DNA from 3 places in the Bacillus sp. S10(2024) genome. Region 2 is predicted to be linked to each of the others. Evidence: riboswitches for the same ligand, from Rfam matches in the RefSeq annotation. Region 2 holds a riboswitch; each other region holds the start of a gene.
What was found. Region 2 has a riboswitch for lysine ahead of AB1280_RS09210 (aspartate kinase). Riboswitches for the same ligand answer to the same signal wherever they lie in the genome.

Region 1: it holds a riboswitch for lysine, as region 2 does, so the genes downstream of both, AB1280_RS13900 (amino acid permease) here and AB1280_RS09210 (aspartate kinase) in region 2, are expected to answer to the same signal.
Region 3: it holds a riboswitch for lysine, as region 2 does, so the genes downstream of both, AB1280_RS05360 (amino acid permease) here and AB1280_RS09210 (aspartate kinase) in region 2, are expected to answer to the same signal.

Annotation. Positions count from the first base shown of each region.
Region 1 is NZ_JBFLUR010000002.1:2,719,256-2,726,217, forward strand. It holds gene AB1280_RS13870 (ABC transporter ATP-binding protein) at 1-155, opposite strand, end outside; partial or broken gene AB1280_RS13875 (HAD family hydrolase) at 596-880, shown strand; gene AB1280_RS13880 (NADP-dependent glyceraldehyde-3-phosphate dehydrogenase) at 1,145-2,584, shown strand; gene AB1280_RS13885 (hypothetical protein) at 2,850-3,035, shown strand; gene AB1280_RS13890 (hypothetical protein) at 3,323-3,508, shown strand; gene AB1280_RS13895 (hypothetical protein) at 3,567-3,941, opposite strand; lysine riboswitch at 4,162-4,341, shown strand; gene AB1280_RS13900 (amino acid permease) at 4,474-5,892, shown strand; gene AB1280_RS13905 (ABC transporter permease) at 6,103-6,962, shown strand, end outside.
Region 2 is NZ_JBFLUR010000002.1:1,795,792-1,802,753, forward strand. It holds gene AB1280_RS09190 (ABC transporter ATP-binding protein) at 1-758, opposite strand, end outside; gene AB1280_RS09195 (YndJ family protein) at 905-2,533, opposite strand; gene AB1280_RS09200 (DUF4166 domain-containing protein) at 2,521-3,150, opposite strand; gene AB1280_RS09205 (DoxX-like family protein) at 3,155-4,063, opposite strand; lysine riboswitch at 4,264-4,451, shown strand; gene AB1280_RS09210 (aspartate kinase) at 4,822-6,051, shown strand; gene asnA (aspartate--ammonia ligase) at 6,215-6,962, opposite strand, start outside.
Region 3 is NZ_JBFLUR010000002.1:1,025,834-1,032,795, reverse strand. It holds gene AB1280_RS05370 (PLP-dependent aminotransferase family protein) at 1-547, shown strand, start outside; gene AB1280_RS05365 (VOC family protein) at 820-1,623, opposite strand; lysine riboswitch at 2,057-2,250, shown strand; gene AB1280_RS05360 (amino acid permease) at 2,358-3,827, shown strand; gene AB1280_RS05355 (iron-sulfur cluster biosynthesis family protein) at 4,038-4,334, shown strand; gene AB1280_RS05350 (kinase) at 4,384-4,977, opposite strand; gene AB1280_RS05345 (NAD-dependent protein deacylase) at 5,075-5,815, opposite strand; gene lepB (signal peptidase I) at 5,991-6,533, opposite strand; gene AB1280_RS05335 (copper homeostasis protein CutC) at 6,550-6,962, opposite strand, start outside.

The DNA of each region.
Region 1 (6,962 bases), 920 kb from region 2:
AAATCCCCAGCTTTTATATCATCAATTGCTAATCCAATTAATTTTGGCGGGATCACCTCAATGACATTGACAAAAAGTAAACAAACAATCGCAATGCTATACCTTTTCCAATGCATTTTAAAAAACCATGTTAATTTTTGTAATACAGAAAACAATATAACCTCTCCCTTCTCGTTGTTGTATAAACATAGACTCGTTATCCGCTATCTAGCGTCTCCGTTTTTACCATACGCACCTCATACTTTTCCATCGTCATTCCTACCTTCCTAAAATTACTTATTGAAACTATACAAATGTATAGGAACAATCTAAAAAAAGAGACAAAAAAAGGCATACCGTCGCTTTGACGATATGCGAAAAACGCATAAAAGCGTACGTTACGGCACACGCAACGTACGCTTTCTTTTCAGGCTAACAAGAAGCGTTATTTGTCCGTAGAGGTTGCGTGATGATATTTATTGTGTAAAACATGTAAGCCAGTCATATATACGATTACAATCATCACGCGCACCTCCTTCTTCTTTTATTTTCCATTTTTAATTTTATAACTTTAAAGACTTTTCTGTCAATTGTTTTTTTATTTTAGGCTTTGTTAAATAAAAATGTAATTATGACCCATAAGCATAGGGACGGGGGGTTAGCCACCTTAACATAATACGGGTGGGATAAATACTTTGTTGATATGATAACTATTGACAATGGTTTTCCTCGTAAACCCAATCCATCAGCATATCTTCATTTACACACAAAACACAGAATCGATTTCGTTATTTGGGATAGAGAATTAGATTTATTACTCGCAAAAGAATTGGGAATTTTAACGTGCATTTTTCAAAGTCAAAGTGATTTAGCTGATTATCATTTACAGGACTACTCATAATTTTTTAATACTGATATTTCGTTAGCAAAACGAGTGGTCGATTAGTAACAAATACAGGAAAAGGACCAAATCTTGGTCTTTTCCCTGTATTTGTTACTATCAACATAATTCTTTAATATAGCCTTATTTTACAACAAAGAAAGCGAGTGCAAAAACCGTGCCAAAAATAGATTCACAAACATTTCATTTGAAATTTTTTTTCAAACCCCCTACAATCACCATATACTCACTCTTACAAGTCACTAATTTTTAGGAGGACTTACTATGCAAACTAGCAAGACGTATAAGTTTTATATAAACGGAGAATGGAAAGAAAGCTCGTCAGGGCAAACAATCGATATTTCATCTCCATATCTTCATGAAGTAATCGGACAAGTACAAGCCATTACTCGCACAGAGGTAGATGAAGCGATTCAATTGGCGAAAGAAGCGCAAAAAGACTGGGCCGAAGCATCTCTTCAAGATCGTGCACAGTACTTATATAAATGGGCTGATGAGCTCGTGAATATGCAAGATGAAATTGCTGACATCATCATGAAAGAAGTCGGCAAAGGGTATAAAGATGCCCAAAAAGAAGTTGTTCGTACAGCTGATTTCATTCGTTACACAGTAGATGAGGCTATGCATATGCATGGTGAAAGTATGATGGGCGATAGCTTCCCTGGTGGCGCTAAATCTAAACTTGCGATTATTCAGCGCGCTCCACTTGGCATCGTTCTTGCAATCTCACCATTTAACTACCCTGTCAACTTAGCAGCTGCTAAGCTTGCACCGGCTCTTATTACAGGAAACGCTGTTATCTTTAAGCCAGCTACACAAGGTGCAATTAGCGGTATTAAAATGATTGAAGCCTTGCATAAAGCAGGCCTTCCAAAAGGACTTGTTAACGTAGTAACAGGCCGCGGTTCTGTCATTGGTGATTATTTAGTAGAGCATTCTGGCATCGATATGGTATCGTTCACAGGTGGTACACATACAGGTACACATTTAGCGAAAAAAGCAGCTATGATTCCACTTGTCCTTGAACTTGGCGGAAAAGACCCTGGTATTGTACGCGAAGACGCAGACCTACAAGAAGCTGCCAAACATATCATTAGTGGGGCATTCTCTTACTCTGGCCAACGATGCACAGCGATTAAACGCGTCCTTGTACATGAACATGTAGCAGATGAACTCGTTCGCTTATTACAAGAAGAAATTACAAAGCTATCTGTTGGTTCTCCGGAACAAGACAGCACGATCGTCCCACTAATCGATGACAAATCTGCGGATTTCGTTCAAAGCTTAGTAGACGATGCAATTCAAAAAGGTGCAACTGTTATCATCGGCAACAAACGTGAGCGTAACTTAATCTACCCAACACTTCTTGATCACGTCACAGAAGATATGAAAGTCGCTTGGGAAGAGCCATTTGGTCCGATTCTCCCAGTCATTCGCGTTACTTCTGACGAACAAGCAATTGAAATTGCCAACAAGTCTGATTTTGGTTTACAAGCAAGTGTATTTACAAAAGATATTAACAAAGCATTTCACATTGCAAACAAAATCGAAGCAGGCTCTGTGCAAATTAACGGCCGCACGGAACGCGGCCCAGATCACTTCCCATTCATCGGTGTAAAAGGTTCTGGTATGGGCGCACAAGGTATTCGTAGAAGCCTTGAATCGATGACGCGCGAGAAAGTAACAGTATTGAATTTGATGTAACGACATCAAAAACCTCTTTTTAGATGGGCGTGAACCCCTGTCAGGGCCTTTTTCTGCCACGGGCGAGGTTTAAAACAAAAAGATATTCGTTTGACTTATAGGTTGAAAAATCAAAAGAAATTTACTTATAAAGGGAAGTAGGAAATAGTTTCTACTTCCCTTTATATTTTTTTAAAAATAGTTAACGGAACTATATTTCCCCCGCACACACTCTCTATCACTTTCATATATATATATTAACTTCTGATAGAGAGGAGGCGGTCTTATGGCAATCACATTAAATGGCTTAAGAGAAGGCGACAAAATCCGTGTGTTTTCAGCAGGTCGTGAAATCGACGGTGAAGGTGTTTTCCTTCGCATAGACAACAACAACTTCTTAATTTGGGTTGATAATCATGCAAATATCAATATTACAAGCTTAAATACAATTAGTATTCGTAAAGTTTCCTAATTACCTATAAAATTGTTTTATTCTTTCATAAAAGACACTGAGTCTATATCAAAAGGAGTTAGAGAAATCCTTTTTGAATAGGCTCTTTTTATTATACATTTTACACTGTTTATATAACTGATAACTCTGTTAAGGTTAACGGAAGTAAACAATATTCGTAAGAAAATACATTATGGAATTTAATGTAACTCTATAAAAATAGTTGCTAGTACTGCATTATCCTCGCACACATTCTCTACCTTTTTCATATATATATATTAACTTCTGATAGAGAGGAGGCGGTCTTATTGGCAATCACATTAAATGGTTTAGTAGAAGGCGACAAAATTCGCGTATTTTCAGCAGGTCGTGAAATTGACGGCAGAGGTGTTTTCATCCGCATAGAGAACAATAACTTCTTAGTTTGGGTTGATAGTCACGCAAATATCAACGTTACAAGCTTAGATACAATTAGCATTCGCAAAGTTTCCTAATAATTTCTAAAGTGTTTAACCCTCTCACAGTAAAACACTGGGTCTATATCAAAAGGAGTTAGAGAAATCCTTTTTGAATAGACTCTTTTTTTATAATACGTTTTACACTGTTTATATGACTAATGGTTAAGTCATAATCTACGTTAATCCAATATAACCATTCATTTGTACACTCAATAAAGATGCCTTCTATACTTGTTTCTCCTTCAAATACTTCTATCTTATCTCCTAACGAAAAATGAGAAGGCAATGCACCCTTTTCTGCTTTTTTACTTATATTCCGTTGTATGTTATAAAGTAACTTCATGCATTGTTCTAAAGAAGCTGCGAGCTCTTCATTTTGTTTTTTCAACTCCTCTATTGGATCCGGTTTTTCACGCGTATCCATTCCCTTTCCGCATATAAAGCAGTTTCTCTTAAACCAGCTCTCCATCCGATTATCCCTCTCAAATAAAGTGCTCTTCATAATAAAAGATGCACTTTCGCCTCTTTTTATATACATATTATATGATACAAATCCGAAAGTTGTTTCATTATTTCAAACATACTCTATTCTCATAATCATCCGATTATATCGATTTGCATTGACGAATAAAAATCCATTTGTTACCCTTGGTTATGTTAACTTTATATATAAATCCTCATTCGTATCTCGGTGAGGTAGAGGTTGCAATTATTAATAGTATGATTTGGGAGATGTGTGGCATCGCTGAACAAATCAAAAAGGAATAATTGCCGAAGCAAGAAGTGTCCACAATGCTTTTTTGCTGGGTCTGCATTGAATAAGTGCAGGACTGTCACAAGCTGTTTGCTTGTGGAGAGCTATCGAGAGATATGTCCGTGGGTTTCTTAATAAGATTGAGAAGCGCGTGAACATATACGCGCTTTTTTGTTTTGTTTGGAACTTCAAACACATACATATCTCCTCGCTTGACTTGGTTATACTAATTTTGGAGGTAATTTCTATGCAACAAAAAAAATGGGGCTTTTGGGTACTCACTGCATTTGTAGTTGGAAATATGGTCGGAGCTGGTATTTTCATGGTTCCGAGTACATTAGCACAAACAGCTAGCCCTCTTGGTGTTACTTTAGCTTGGTTAACAACAGGGTTTGGCGTGTTAATGCTAGCACTTGTTTTCGGTAATTTAGCAATTCGTCGTCCTGATTTAACAACAGGGCCGCAAAGTCATGCTTATGCACTGTTTTCTAAACAAAAAACGAAGAAAATGGCAGGTTTTAGCATCGTATGGGGCTACTGGGTTGCAAACTGGGCAAGTAACGTAGCTATCATTACATCATTTGCTGGTTATTTATCACTCTTTTTCCCAATTATGAAAGATACACGTGTATTATTTTCAGTCGGAACGTTCGACATTGCAGTCGGAAAACTAATTACGTTCTCTATTTGTACCCTGTTACTATGGGGAACACACATGATTTTAACGAACGGTATAAGCGGTGCAGGGAAACTAAACTTCCTAGCAACAACAACGAAAGTAACAGGATTCCTGCTTTTCATCGTTGTTACTTTATTCGCCTTCCAAGCATCTAAACTTGGACAATGGTATACACCGATTATTGATAAAGAAGGCATTTCACACGGACTATTATCACAAGTAAACTTAGCTGCCTTAACAACACTTTGGGCCTTTATCGGCATCGAGTCAGCTGTCTTATTATCAAACCGTGCTGTTTCACCAAAAACAGTAAAACACGCAACTGTTGCTGGTTTATTGTTAACTGTTGGAATTTACTTAGGAATTACAATCTTAACAATGGGCGTTCTTCATATCGATAAGCTTCAAGCATCTGAACGACCATTAGCAGATGCCTTATCTGCAGCAATGGGACATGGCGGCGGAAAATTAATGGCGCTGCTTGCACTTACTTCTTTATTTGGTTCTATTCTTGGCTGGGTTTTATTAAGCTCAGAAGTACCGTATCAAGCAGCAAAAGAAGGGTTCTTCCCCTCTTTCTTTGCAAAAACAAATAAAAAAGGAAGTCCGATTCATTCGCTTCGTATAACAAATATTATGTCGCAAGTGTTCCTATTCTCAACACTATCCGGGACAATTGCCGAGGCGTATACATTTGTGATTACCGTTTCAACACTAGCCTACTTAATTCCATATCTCGTTTCACCAATCTTCCAGCTGAAACTCGTGATGACAGGTGAAACATACGAAAATCAAAAAGGTTCTCGTATCATCGATGGAATCATTGCGGCGATTGCACTCATTTATGCACTATGGGTTATTAAAACTGGATCTTCTGATACGAAAACATTCCTGCTTGGTATTGGATTATTTGTCGTCGGATTTGCATTCTATCCATTAATGAAACGCGATGAGAAGAAAGCGAAACAAAACGAGCAAGTTGCCTAAAAGGTAGCTTGCTTTTTTTATTTACGTAAAACTTATTGTAGGCGAAAGGATCTGGCCATGTGTGGTAGCGGTCAGGGGCCTTTTTGCCACGCGCGGTGTGAAAATACGGGATTTCAAAGTGCAGGTCATTTTTTGTTTCAAATAGAACTATATTCTGCATTAACAGGTGTAGTACGAGGAGCACTCTTAAGTTTATAATGAAGGAAGGAGGTGATTTCATTGACAATCGAAACACTTTGGACAAGCCGCTTCCAGAAACATCTGCAAAAAATTGTGATGTACTTTGCCCGCATTGCAAGCGGACTTATCTATAGCTCACTACTAGTTCTTTGTGTGGGCAGCTATTATTATGCAAAATTTCTTCGTTCCTTTCCATCTGAGTCTGTTGCCTTAACCATTGTGACGATTTTACTTACGGTGATACTCACTCGCTGCCCCATTCGAACATTTTTACAAAAGCCGGATATGCTATATCTATTGCCGATAGAAGAAAAACTAACTTATTACTTTAAGCGTTCTCTTTTATATAGTTATCTCATTCAACTCTTTCCCTTATTATGTGCGGTACTCATCATTACACCGCTTGCCGGACAATCATTACATACAACACCTGCTTTTTTAGGCGGAGCTTTTATCATCCTTGCTTTCATAAAGTGGTGGAACATGTACATACATTGGACATATCTAAATACAGAAATTGCTTCATACTGGTTGCTTATTCGGATATTCTGCAATGCAGCCATTACATATACAATGTTTCAATTCACTTCCATTATGATTGTGGGAAGTATACTCCTTGTCATAGCGCTCTTATTTTTATATACGATGAACAAACAAAAGCGGCACATCCATTGGGAATATTTCATAGAGAAAGAAGAAAAAATGGACATGCGCTTTTATCAATTTGTTCATTTCTTTACAGATGTACCGCAAATCAAACAGCAAGTCAAACAAAGAAAATGGCTCACCACTTGGATGGAACGGATCCTATATAAAAAACGATCTCCTTTTTTATATTTATATAGTTTATCCTTTGTACGTACTAATGATTACTTCGGTATGTATATACG
Region 2 (6,962 bases):
TCCTTAGAAGAACTCATTTTTCCTAGCACATTTAAAATATCTTGATAAAATGCTTCTCTACTTCCATTGCGGTGAATTTCCTCATAGAGCAATCCGTCTTGGATAAATAATATTCGTTCGCAATAACTAGCACTAAATGCATCATGCGTTACCATCATAATGCTAACTTGATGATTTTCATGTAAATCACGCATCGCTTCTAATAAACTTTTCGCATTTTTACTATCAAGCGCTCCTGTTGGTTCATCTGCAAGAATAATAGCTGGATTATGTACGAGTGCACGAGCTGCTGCCGTACGCTGCTTTTGACCACCAGAAACTGTAGTTGGATATTTGTCTAAAATTGCTTCTATCCCAAGTTTTATCGCTACCTCTTGTACTTTTCCATCAATATCTTTTGAAGGCACTCCTTGCAGTGACAACGGCAACACAATATTTTCATAAATTGAAAGGTTTTCAAGAAGATTAAAATCTTGAAAAATAAACCCTAGCTTTTGCGCTCTAAAATCAGATAATGCATTTCCTTTCATATTTGTTATGTCTGTTCCAGCAATTTTCACGGTACCACTAGTCGCTTGATCAAGTGTCGAAATTACATTCAACAACGTCGTTTTCCCTGATCCCGATGGACCCATTATTCCAACAAACTCACCTTCTTTTACCGATAACGTTATTCCTTTTAATACCCTTGAATGGTTTTCTTTTTTCTTTCCATATATTTTTTCTACTTGATTTACTTCTACTACATCATTTTTCATCACTTCATCCCCTATCTCTTAGTATCTATTAGTATCTTCCCAGAAATTTTTTAAGTTTCTTGTAGGTAAATTCTTAAGAATTCTTAAGATTTACGATATAAATACGAAAAAAAATGAACTTGGTATCATACCAAACTCATTTTTCGTTAAGCAATATTCTCTTTTTGTTCTATCTCGTAATCAATCTCGAGAAACTTCACACCAAACAGCCACATTTGATGATGTGCTGTTAACGTTGTTGTAGCCTTCTCTCTTATCGTAAACGTTTCTGCGAGTGGCAAGCGAATGGTAAAGAAGCGGTTATGTAAATATATCCCCTCATCCCCTCTTGCACTATTCCTTAATCGACTCGTAATGATAAGATTGTTTTTATCATTACGAAATTTTAATATCCCCGTCATATTTGCATACGGTAATGGCAATGCAATATTCATGTATGTTTCCTCGTTATATTCATGCTGAGAATAGAGCGCGACAAAGATTGTTTCATTTTGTTCATTTTTCCGAACCCACGCTCTAACATCATTTCTACCATCTTTTTCATCTTTTATAGCAACAATTTCCCCATACATCCTCTCTAAGCGATTTCCCATCCCTAAATGAATTTGTTGTACACGCCGACTTATTTTTTCATATAGAAAAGCAAATGGCAAAAACCAACGTGACCAGTGAATAGTTGCTTTTAACTCATATTCTTTCGTGTTCTCATAAAAATCAATAATAAGCGGTGATACATTCTTTGTATTAAACTGTTTACTGTCAAAATCTATCACTTTATTTATAAGGCCTGTATATTCCTTCTCCTCTATTAAACTATTTTCTAATAAAATATTTTCTCCAATTTTCATCTTACCTTTTATACGACTCACCGGTTTTCCATAACGAATATATATAGGTGCAGCTTTTTCAATCATCCAGCCAATACAACCAGGTAATGCTACGCCCAATCCATTCACAACGCCATGAATCCAAACCATTTGCGCAATTGTAATCGTCATGACTTGCTTAAAGTTGCCATATGAATAGAAAATCGAAAAAAGAATAGTTACCATAAGTGTACTAGAAGAGATGATAAGAAGAATCTTTGCACTCTTTGAAGTAAACTTTGTTTTCCATACAAAAATCCCGTACATATAAAGGGAAATAAGATAAAGTAACACTGCAAAAAATTCAAACGTTCTTGAATATGTAATCCCAATTGCAACTGTCATTGGTGAAATAATCATAATGAACATAGCGACTGTATACAACTTACTTTTCTCTTGTTGTTTTCTTCCTAATAAACCTGCAAACAAAGGAAGTAAAAAAGCAGAGTAATGAAAATGAGCCGCTGTGAGTAAAACAATATCTGAACTAAACTGCATAATTGGTATATTTGCTACAGAGGCAAAGAACCAAAATCCACCTAAAAATAAATATATAAATCCACTATCAATTGCAGTTTCTTCTAACGGTTTCCATCCTCTTTCTAACAATCGGGATACTCCAAACAGTGCGACAATACCGGTATATAAAAACCAAATTATTGCAAATAGAAAATAGTCTGTTACAAAAGCAAGCATTGCACTTATTGCTGCAACCGGATAAAAAAATGCTGCGAGCTTATAACAAAACAGTTCGTCTCCATTTCTTTTTTTCTTATCTACAATAGAAAACGCTATTGGGATAAATAAAAGAATAGACAATAATATAATCGATTCAACAGGGTGTAATTTTGGCCATTCTAATATAAGAAAAATGACATAGCACATGCAGCCAATCATTATATTTCGCATAGATTTGTATCCCTTTCTGTAAACGTCCCCTTATAGGAGAAAAGTGGTCCTAATAATGAATTTTGTACTTGTACATGTATCCGATAACACTCTAATTCATCATCATAGCTTTCTACAATCTTTGCCTGCCCATATAAAAACTTTGGCAATGGAATCTTCATTCCGTATAAGTAGAACCATTGTTTTTTAGATGAAATATGCATTGCTCCTTTTGAATCAACATGAAACGCAAGCGTCGATACAAGCAAATGCGGTTCACCAAAATAATCGACAATTTCATTTTGTTTATCATTCAAATACATGACAGCATGAAAATAACGCTTTTTTTCACCGAACAAAAACATCCGATTCCATCTTATAAATGTCTTTCCTTCCCTGTCTTTCTCTGCTTTATTTTGGATAATAAACGGTACTCCTGTCCCTCTTTCTGAAAAGAACATCCGGAATTTTGCTGCTACTTTTAAAAACATTCTTACAGCAGCAGAACCTTCTGTAATTTCATCCATTTTCCCTTCTCCTGTAAAACCAAGTTCCTCTGTAATCGCATACCGTTTTTGTAATTTTGGATGTAACCGATGATAGGATTCTCCTAATAATGTTTCATAAATGGAAGACAATTTTCTACTCCTTTCTACTTCTCTTACAATTTCTCGCTTGCGGTAAGTCATTACTATTCATATAACCGATTATTGAGAATCCGATTAATATGATGTTTAACGTAATCGGATTAAAAGGTTGCATAAAACTAGCGATATTTGTAAATCCCGCCGCAACTGTCAAGATTAATAGTATGAAACTATGAAGAAAAAATAATTTCTGTTTTTTGAAAGGTAACAACCAGATCACCCCAAACACAATTTCCAAAGATCCAACCACTTTAATCATTGCGGACGCATAATTTTCTGAACCTATAAGCTTGGAAAGCATCTGTACCTCTTCTGGATGAGTATATAATATTTTCGGAATAAGACCTTGATAGATCCACACAAAAGATAGCAAAAAGCAAATGAGATAATATGTAACAGCTCTTTTTAATAATAAACGTGGATGAAATCCTTTTTCTAACCACAATTTTAAAGCATCAAAACTCCAAGCCGTTGCCCATCCTAATAACGGACGAAATATGTATGAATCTATACATCTTCCTATACCTCCAAACCTCGTTTCATAATCATACTGCGTTTCAAAACGAACCTTATTCTCATTCGGTATATACTTCCAATAGCCTCTCCCTACCGAAATTAACGAAAGCTTACTATCTGTCCAAAATTTCAGTGACGAAATACATTCCCCGCCTTCTTTTTGTAATTCTCCTATTGATTCTCCTTCTCCAGCAATTTCAAATCCGAAACCAATTTTTGTTTTGTATAAAAAACGCTGTGGTTCACCTTCGTTCTTCTCTAAATACGATATTTCTGTAAACCGTGCATCCCATTCCGTATGTATCTTTGGATCTTGTGTATACTTCCAAAGTTCATCCATTTTAGTTTCTATTTCTGTTTTTACATAAATAGGATTTTGTTTTTTCATTCTCACCCCTCCACTCCAATTACATGTAAAATTTTGTTGGAACTACTTCTTTTAACCACATTTTATACCACTTTTATTTTTTTCCACGATAGTTTAAATATTCAAAATAATTATAACCTACTTGATTTCTCTCGACATTTTGATTACTATGAAACAAATGTTACAAACAACTTCATACAACCAATTACTCTCGCCTAATGACGTGAGATAGAGGTCGCAACTATTATGAGTATTCTATAGGAGACACAGAGATTGTCAGTGAATGTAGATGAAAGGAAAAGTTGCCGAAATGTATATGTGCCTCTGAGCATATACATTGGGGCTGTTTTCGAATAGAAACAGAACTGTCATATATACAGCGGTGTATATATGAAGAGCTATCTACAAAAAAGAGTGATCATGTTTTTTATGATCATCTTCTTTTTTGGCGGTTTTTTTGTTAGCTCCGTTTTCTGTTCCCTTTTTCCTGTAACAGCACCATCCTCACCTATTTGAGATGGTGTTTTTTTATTTACTTTTTTACAGGAGTAAAAGGAATCTATATTCCCCATCTTATGTTTAACAACATTTTTCCTAATTTATCCCGCACTAACGGACAGTAAGACTCCCATCTCAATATTCAGAGGAAGCAAAGAAGTTATGTGGGAGGTAACTTCCCGTAAGTGCCCGATTGGTTCAACTAACCATCAGTAGGGGATGACCCCCCCACTGACGAAAGTTTCACTTTATCTATATCAACTTGAAAGAGGGCTTTTATCATGGAAATTATTGTTCAAAAATTTGGTGGCACATCTGTCGGAAATATTGAACGGATTCAACATGTTGCGAATTTAATCATTGAAGAATATGAAAGAGGACACGGAATTGTAGCGGTTGTTTCTGCAATGGGACATAGTACAGATGAACTTGTATCTTTAGCTGCTAATATTACAGATCAACCAAGTAAACGAGAAATGGATATGTTACTTACAACAGGTGAGCAAATTTCAATTTCTCTATTAACAATGGCTTTACAAACGAAAGGGTACGAGGCAATTTCACTTACAGGCTGGCAAGCTGGGATTACAACAGAATCCATACATGGCAGCGCTAGAATTACCGACATAAATACAGAGCGGATTCAATCTTATGTACAAAAAGGAACGATTGTTGTTGCAGCCGGTTTCCAAGGATTAAGCGCAGAACAAGAAATTACAACACTTGGTCGCGGCGGTTCTGATACAACCGCAGTTGCGTTAGCTGCAGCATTACAGGCAAAAAAATGTGATATTTATACAGATGTAACAGGCGTTTACACAACCGATCCACGCGTTGTAAAGAACGCTTACAAATTAGATGAAATTTCCTATGATGAAATGTTAGAACTCGCAAATCTAGGTGCTGGCGTACTTCATCCAAGAGCAGTCGAATTTGCCAAAAATCATAGCGTTATGTTAGAAGTTCGTTCAAGCATGGAACAAGAAAATGGAACAATAGTAAGGGGAGAATGTAACATGGAGCAACAATCAATCGTAAAAGGCATTGCATTTGAAGATAATATAACACGTGTAACAATGAAAGGCTTACAACCAGAAAAGCTTTCCACAGTCTTCTCCACATTAGCGAGCGCTCATATTAATGTAGATATTATCATTCAAAGTATTACAAATGAAGGAACTGTACATTTATCCTTCTCTATACATTCAAATGACTTAAATGAAACATTAACCGTTTTAGAAGAAAATCGTGAATCAATGCAATATGAATCTGTAGAGCATGAAAACCACTTAGCAAAAGTATCAATCGTTGGATCAGGTATGGTATCTAATCCAGGTGTCGCTGCGAAAATGTTTTCCACATTACAAGAAGAAAATATTCACATTAAAATGGTAAGTACATCGGAAATTAAAGTATCTGTCGTAATCGACCGCCTTCATTTGGTAAAAGGTGTCGAAGCACTTCATGAATCATTTATGACAAAAATCGAACCTTTTGTATCAATCAATTAAAAAACAAAGAGCCGACTCCCCAAAGCACCTATGTGCCTTTGGGAAATCGGCTCCTTCTTACGTGTTCATCGATATATCGGTGAACATGGTACATTTATCAGTTCTTTTCACAATATATCGACGATTCGACACAAGAATAATCTAGCACCTGAAGCAAAGTCTTTTAGAACAAGTGAATGTTTTGCTTTTTACACTCTTCACGCATTTCATCTGGCCATACTGAAGACTGTACTTCACCGATATGTGCTTTACGTAAGAAATACATGCACATTCTTGATTGTCCAATGCCACCGCCAAGTGTTAACGGCAGTACATCTTCTAAAATTCCTTTGTGGAAATCGTATTCACGTTTGAAATCTTCTCCTGCTATTGTTAATTGTTCATCAAGAGATTTACTGTCGACGCGAATCCCCATAGAAGAAAGCTCAAATGAAGACTGCAATACTGGATGCCAGAATAAAATATCACCATTCAATTTCCAATCATCATAGTCCGCTGCACGCCCATCATGTTTTTCACCAGAACGTAATGCCCCGCCAATCCCACTAATAAAGACAGCACCGTATTCTTTTGCAATCGCATGCTCACGATCCTTCGGTGTTAATTCTGGATATTTATCCTCAAGCTCCTGTGATGTGATAAATGCAATATCTTCTGGTAAATATTTACCAAGGAACGGGTATTTTTCAAACAGATAGTCTTCTAAATCTTTGAATATTCCGTAAATTGTCCGTACTGTTTCTTGTAAATAATCCATTGTACGCCATTCTTTTTGAAGAATTTTCTCCCAATCCCATTGGTCAACATAAATGGAATGCGTTGCATCTAACTCTTCATCACGGCGAATTGCGTTCATGTTTGTATATAAACCTTCACCCGCTTCATACCCATATTCATGCAGTGCGAATCGT
Region 3 (6,962 bases), 770 kb from region 2:
AAAGAAAGAACAAACATGTTCAACCTTAAAATCAATTGATACAAATGGAACAGTCATTTATGTTCATTCCCTATCGAAAATGATAGCACCAGGATTACGAATCGGTTGGCTCGTTGCTCCTCAATCCGTTGTTGAACGCTTATCAGATGCACGACATCAAATGGAATTAGGCTTAAGTATTTTCCCGCAATGGCTTATGCAGCAATTTTTTGAAACCGTTCCGTTTGAAACACATTTACAGCAACTACGTTCAAAGTTAGTACAAAAAAGAGATGTTTTAATAGATGCATTGCAACACTCACTTCACGAAGAACTCTCATTCTCTATACCAAGAGGGGGAATTTATATATGGGGAAAATTACATCAACCTATCAATGAAAAACAGTTAATTATACAAAGTTTAAAACAACAAGTTTCTTTTATGCCCGGCAGTATTTTCGGTGCAAAAGATGGTTATATTCGTCTATCTTATGGAAAAGTAGATATAAATCACATTACTGAAGGAGTCTCTCGTCTGCAACAGGCGATTCATTTGTCTCGTATATAAAAGGTTAATCTATCTCCTTTTTCCTTTTTAAAATAAAATAGTTATTCAAAAAGATGGTATGAATTGTAATTTCACACCATCCTTTTATTTGTATGCTCTATAATGAAAGAAAGAATATTCCAATATTTCATGTGTAAAAAAGGGAGGCTATATGTAAACATTCGCATTCCGAGATTAAACAACTTTATTATCTCTAAACAGAAAGCAAACAAATTACCTAGAAATACAGTATGTATCTGTACTCTAGGTAATCTTCATTACCTTAATACCAGCTAAAAGATGTACATACCATTCCATATATGACTTACTCTCATATTTTCTTCATTTCCTTCAAATTCTATCGCAAATGGTACCTCTCCGTTTTTCGTTAATTGATTTTGGACGATTCCATTCCCTATAGGTTCGCAAAATTGAATTGTTATTTTTCCTAGAGAAAAACTTTGAGTTATTGCATTCCAGTTCTTATTTATTTTCAGTGGACTCATTTCAATTTGCAGTAAATCTTTCCAGCGCTTGCTTATTTCATTTACATTTGTAACAGCGTAGAACACTGATTTCATTTCTATTATTTGATTGTTATGAAGCGATATTACTCCTTTTTTCTGTAAATCATCCCTTCTTTTTTCATTCGATTCACTCCACTCAATGAAAAATGGAAATCTAGGACCTTCTTCTTCTTGTTCAATAAACAGCATTTTCCATTTCAAGAGTGTGCCGTCATCCCTCATCCGTTTCCCTTCCAATGGACCATTTATGTGAAATCCCTGTTCTATCAATCTCTCAGCAAGCACTTCCATATGTTCTGTGCGTAGCGCAATTTGAAGCATCCCTTCTCCTTTATGCAACTTTTGAACAACTTGTTGAATAAGTGGATTTTCCGATTGGTTTGCAATTTCTTGATTTTGCACCGCCAAAAACTCAATATACGCTAAATCAAAATAACATAAACTATTATGTGTCCCCCAGTTCGGATGTTCTCCTCCTTGGACTACATGAAATCCGTGTATTTTCATTTGATTGATTACCTCAGCTGGAGAGCATGGAACGACATGAACAAGATGATCAAACTGTAACATCTCCTCACCACCCTTATTTTTATCCTTTTAGTGTATTACTTTTCAATTGTTCTTTTCAATTTAAATTTTCTGAAAACTAGATAATTCATGCTTATCATATTGAAAAAAGTAATTGGAGGACTAAAAGATAATTTAGGTTTAACACGATACTTCTTGAAATTAAGATAATCATTTTAAATAGATTTGTCGAAAAATTTTTTCTGAATTTTCTATTAATTTAAAGGTTTTTTTGAAACACGATACGAAACTATTGTATAACCTTTTTTATCAGAGAGTCACTTAATACATACTCTTTTAGGACCGGGATGAATTTCGAAAGCGCTTTTCCAAAATAACCATTTATTTCTATAAAAAAATCCTTGCACTATTTTCAGAAAATCATTACAATTGCCATATATTAAAAATCATAGTAATAGAAAAATCCTCATCAATCCGATGAGGTAGAGGTTGCGGCTTTTATTAGTAATCTAGACGAGACACAGAGAATGTCAATAACTCTAGATAAAAGGAAAAGCTGCCGAAGTTTATACTTCTTCTCTGGGAGTATATGCTGGGGCTGTTTTCGAATAGGAACAGAACTGTCACGTTTACAAAATTACCGTGTAAACGTGGGGCGCTATCTTAACGGAAGGTATGATGGGGTGGTTATTTTTGAATTGCTCCGCTAAAGTCCTTTGGCGGTTTTTTTAATTCCCCCCGCTCCTTCCTATCTTACAAGAAAAGGAGTGTTGAACATGAACGGCGCAACTACTAACGTTACCTCTACAACTACAAATCAATCTGCACAAACAACTAACGAACTACGACGCGGATTGAAATCTCGCCATCTTACAATGATTTCACTTGGTGGTACAATTGGAACAGGTTTATTTCTAGCGAGCGGTGGCGTTGTCCACACAGCTGGTCCTGGTGGCGCTCTTGTCGCCTATGCTGCAATTGGTATTATGGTATATTTTTTAATGACAAGCTTAGCAGAATTAGCATCCTACATGCCTGTAGCAGGATCATTTAGCACCTATGCAACAAGGTTTGTTGATCCATCACTTGGATTCGCACTAGGTTGGAATTACTGGTATAACTGGGCTATTACCATTGCTGCTGAACTCTCTGCAGTTACATTAATTATGAAGTTTTGGTTTCCTAATACGCCTTCCTTGCTTTGGAGCGGCATTTGTTTAGCTATTATGTTCTTATTAAATTATTTATCTGTTAAAGGATTTGGAGAAGCAGAATATTGGTTTGCACTTATCAAAGTTGTAACTGTTATTGCCTTTTTAATTGTCGGGTTTCTTATGATTTTCGGTATTATGGGCGGAGAACCTGTTGGTTTTAAAAACTTTACAGTTGCAGATGCACCGTTTAACGGCGGCTTCATGGCAATCATCGGTGTATTCATGGCAGCTGGATTCTCATTCCAAGGAACAGAATTATTAGGAGTTGCGGCTGGCGAAACTGAAGATCCACAACGCAACATCCCAAAAGCAATTCGCAGCATCTTTTGGCGAATTCTATTGTTCTATATTTTTGCGATTCTCGTAATCGGTTTATTAATCCCTTATACAAACGAAAACCTTGCAGCAAGTGATATAACAGTAAGTCCATTTACACTTGTATTTGAAAAAGCCGGGATTGCCTTTGCGGCATCAGTAATGAACGCCGTTATTTTAACAGCTGTTTTATCAGCTGGTAACTCCGGCATGTATGCATCAGCACGTATGCTTTGGGATTTAGCAAACCAAGGTAAAGCACCTAAATTTTTAGGAAAATTAAATAGTCGCGGCGTACCAGTAAATGCATTGATTGCAACATCATTAGTTGGATGTGCTGCTTTCTTAGCTTCTTTATTCGGTGATGGTGTTGTATATGTATGGCTATTAAATGCATCTGGTATGTCCGGTTTCATCGCTTGGATCGGAATTGCAATTAGTCACTATCGTTTCCGCAAAGCATACATTGCACAAGGAAAAGACTTAAATGACTTACCTTATAAAGCAAAATGGTTCCCATTCGGTCCTATCTTTGCATTTGCATTATGCTTAATCGTTATCCTTGGTCAAAACTACGGTGCATTTATGGGAAAATCTATTGATTGGAACGGTGTACTCGTTTCGTATATTGGCTTACCTCTTTTCTTAATACTTTGGTTAGGCTATAAATTTACAAAGAAAACAAAAGTTATCCCATTAGATAAATGCGAGCTTTAACAATTAAGACCTATCAACTTTCGTTGATAGGTCTTCTTGTGCAACTCTATATACAAAGTTAAAACAAAACGAGAAAGCAAGTAGCAGTCATCTTTTGTTAGGCATATCATTGACTAATATGTTGAAAAACCAAAATGGATTTATACACGTAGCCGTTTTATTGTTTTTTTGCCATAATAGAATAAGAGTTTAAGAAAAGGACGTGATTATATGAATATCCGTGTTACAAATAAAGCAAAAGAAAAATTGCAACAAAACGAAGATAAAATCATTGTTAGAATAAAAGGAAGTATCGGAAACACTTGTACTGTCTATGTAAACATTGATTTAATCATTGATAAATACAATGAAAATGATGTTGTATTTCAAGATGAACAACTCGTAATTCAAATGGACGATTTTACAAAAGATTACATTGGAAATACAATGACGCTTGACTACAATACAGGTTTTAAAATCACAACACCGAGTGAAACAATTGTTTATGGTTTATCACTGAAAAAATAATACTTTTTAAACAACGCATTGAGAAACACAATGCGTTGTTTGTCTTATCTTATCCTTTTAGAACTAAGTCAGCATTTTGGACAGGAGCTTCCGTACTAACATAAAATTCTTCAGCTTTCCAATATCTTTTCTCAAACTTTGTAATGTTCTTTTGTGTATCCTCACTTTCACGAAGAAACCTCTTACTTCTCGGATAATCTAGATATACGACATAATCATAGAAGCTTCTCCACTCTTTACGCTGAAGAAAAACACCTTCTACTATAATAACTGAAGCATTAGAAAATTGAACTTCCTGCCGATTATGTGTATCGGATTCATCATCATATACAGGAAGAATAAGATGGTTAGCTGATTTTAATTTACTGAAAAAATTACGACTTAACCAATCCGTATCCCATTGTAATTTATAATACTCATACCATTCCTCATTCCCTGTATTGTAACGTTTTTCACGCTGAGCAATATAATCATCAATATGAAAGACATGAAACGATATCTTCTTTTCTTTCATATTTTGAATAAGCTTTTCCACTAGTGTTGTTTTGCCAGAACGGCTTAAACCATCTATCCCTAAAATAAACCGACTTCCTACGCTGTTATTTTCAATTATTTCTAACAATTTTCTTTCGTTCTCCCCCAAATTACTCTCCCCTTTGCAACAACTCTCTTTTTTAGTAACTATGATGGAATTTTAACGTAATTCTAACAAATATAATACAATTTAGGCTTCAGTGTATTTACTCTGGACTTTCTTGATCTGAGATAATTCCCTTCACAAATTCTCCAATTGTTTCATGAAATACATAATCAAAATATTGTTCTTGTCCTGTTTGTTCGTTATTAACAAGTATTGTTGTTGCCCCTATTTCTCGTTTTGCTATTTGCGGAAAGGATGCTACAGGCTGTACTTTCAATGACGTTCCCATCACAAGCAATGCATCCGTTTCGTATAACCTTTCAACTGCCTTTTGAAATTGCGGTAATGTATCTCCATATAACACAACATTTGGGTTCAAAATGAAATTACACTTTTCACAGCGCGGCACTTCATGTTCAATCATATATTGTAAGTTGTATTGTACAAGGCACTTTGGACAATGAGCAGATTGAAGCGTACCATGTAAATCAATGACATGCGTACTCCCGCTTAATTGATGGAGACCATCAATATTTTGTGTTAACACTACAATATCTTTTCCCATCTGCTCTAACTGCGCAAGAAACGTATGTCCTTCATTTGGTTTATATTGATGGAATGTATCAATTTGAAAAATTGCTTTATAATGTTTCCAAAATCCTTTCGGGTTTCGATTATAATATCCCCTTGATAAATACATTTCTACATTTGCATCTGCATACAAACCATTTGCTGAACGAAAGTCTGGAATTCCACTCTCTGTACTTGCACCCGCTCCAGTTAACACTGTAATTTTCTTAGCACTTTTAATAATAGAACGCACTTCTCCATAATGCTGCACAACATTCACCTCTATGTATCATTCTTTTTTCATTATAACAGGCATTCGCAATAACTTGGAAATTTCCCCTTAATAAGGTATCCCGTCTACTCCATAAATATTGATTGCACATTTTCCTAAAAAATAAAAGAAGGAATCAAAACTCCAAATGAGTTTTGATTCCTTCCAAACACGATTATAACGCTCTAGCATGCTGCAGTGGCCAAAATACTACTGAACCTTTCCCAACAATTTGTTTTTCAGAAACAACTCCAAATGCTCGGCTATCTTTAGATACTTGACGATTATCTCCTAGTACAAATACAGAACCTTTTGGAACAGTTTTTTGTCCAGTTATTCCTTCTAATGTGAAATCAGGAGTTAACACCTCACCTGATATTTGCTTTTTATATTCATCTAAATATGGTTCAGCTACTGCTTTACCATTTACATATAAAACATCATGTTTATATTCGATTGTGTCTCCCGGTAACCCAATTACTCGTTTCACTAAATCATGCCCTTCATTCCCATGGAAGACGATAATTTCAAAACGATCTAACCCTTGTACGCTATAGCCAATTTTATTTACAACCATCCGCTCATTGTTTTCCAGCGTTGGCATCATAGATTCCCCTTGTACAAGCGATGGTGTAAATAAAAATGCTCGACAAACAAATGCAATAATTAAAGCGAAAGCAATACTTTTAACCCATGACATAATCTCACTCTTTTTCATCTATCCACTATCTCCTTTAACAACTAGTCATTTTTGCGATTTCTTGTACATTTTGAACTACAACTTCACCAAAGCACGATTTCCCTTCTCTCACCGCAGTACCTACGTGGGCTTCTGTAATCCCTGTTTCATGCAGTAATCGTTGTACATTTTCTTTCGTGACACCACTACCAACAATCATTTCTATTTGCCCTTCACTTGCTTCGTGCATTTGGCGCAAGACCGAAATGTTATCTTCTATTTTTCCTTGTCCGCCAGATGTTAAAATATGTGTGACTTTCTTCGACCTCCGCAATATTTTGACGGCCGCTATTAAATCCGCCATTTCATCAATTGCGCGGTGAAACGTCACATTCATTTCTTCAGCTACTGCTAATAATTTTGCCAACTTTTCTTCATCAATTTCATTCTTTTCATTTAAAACACCTA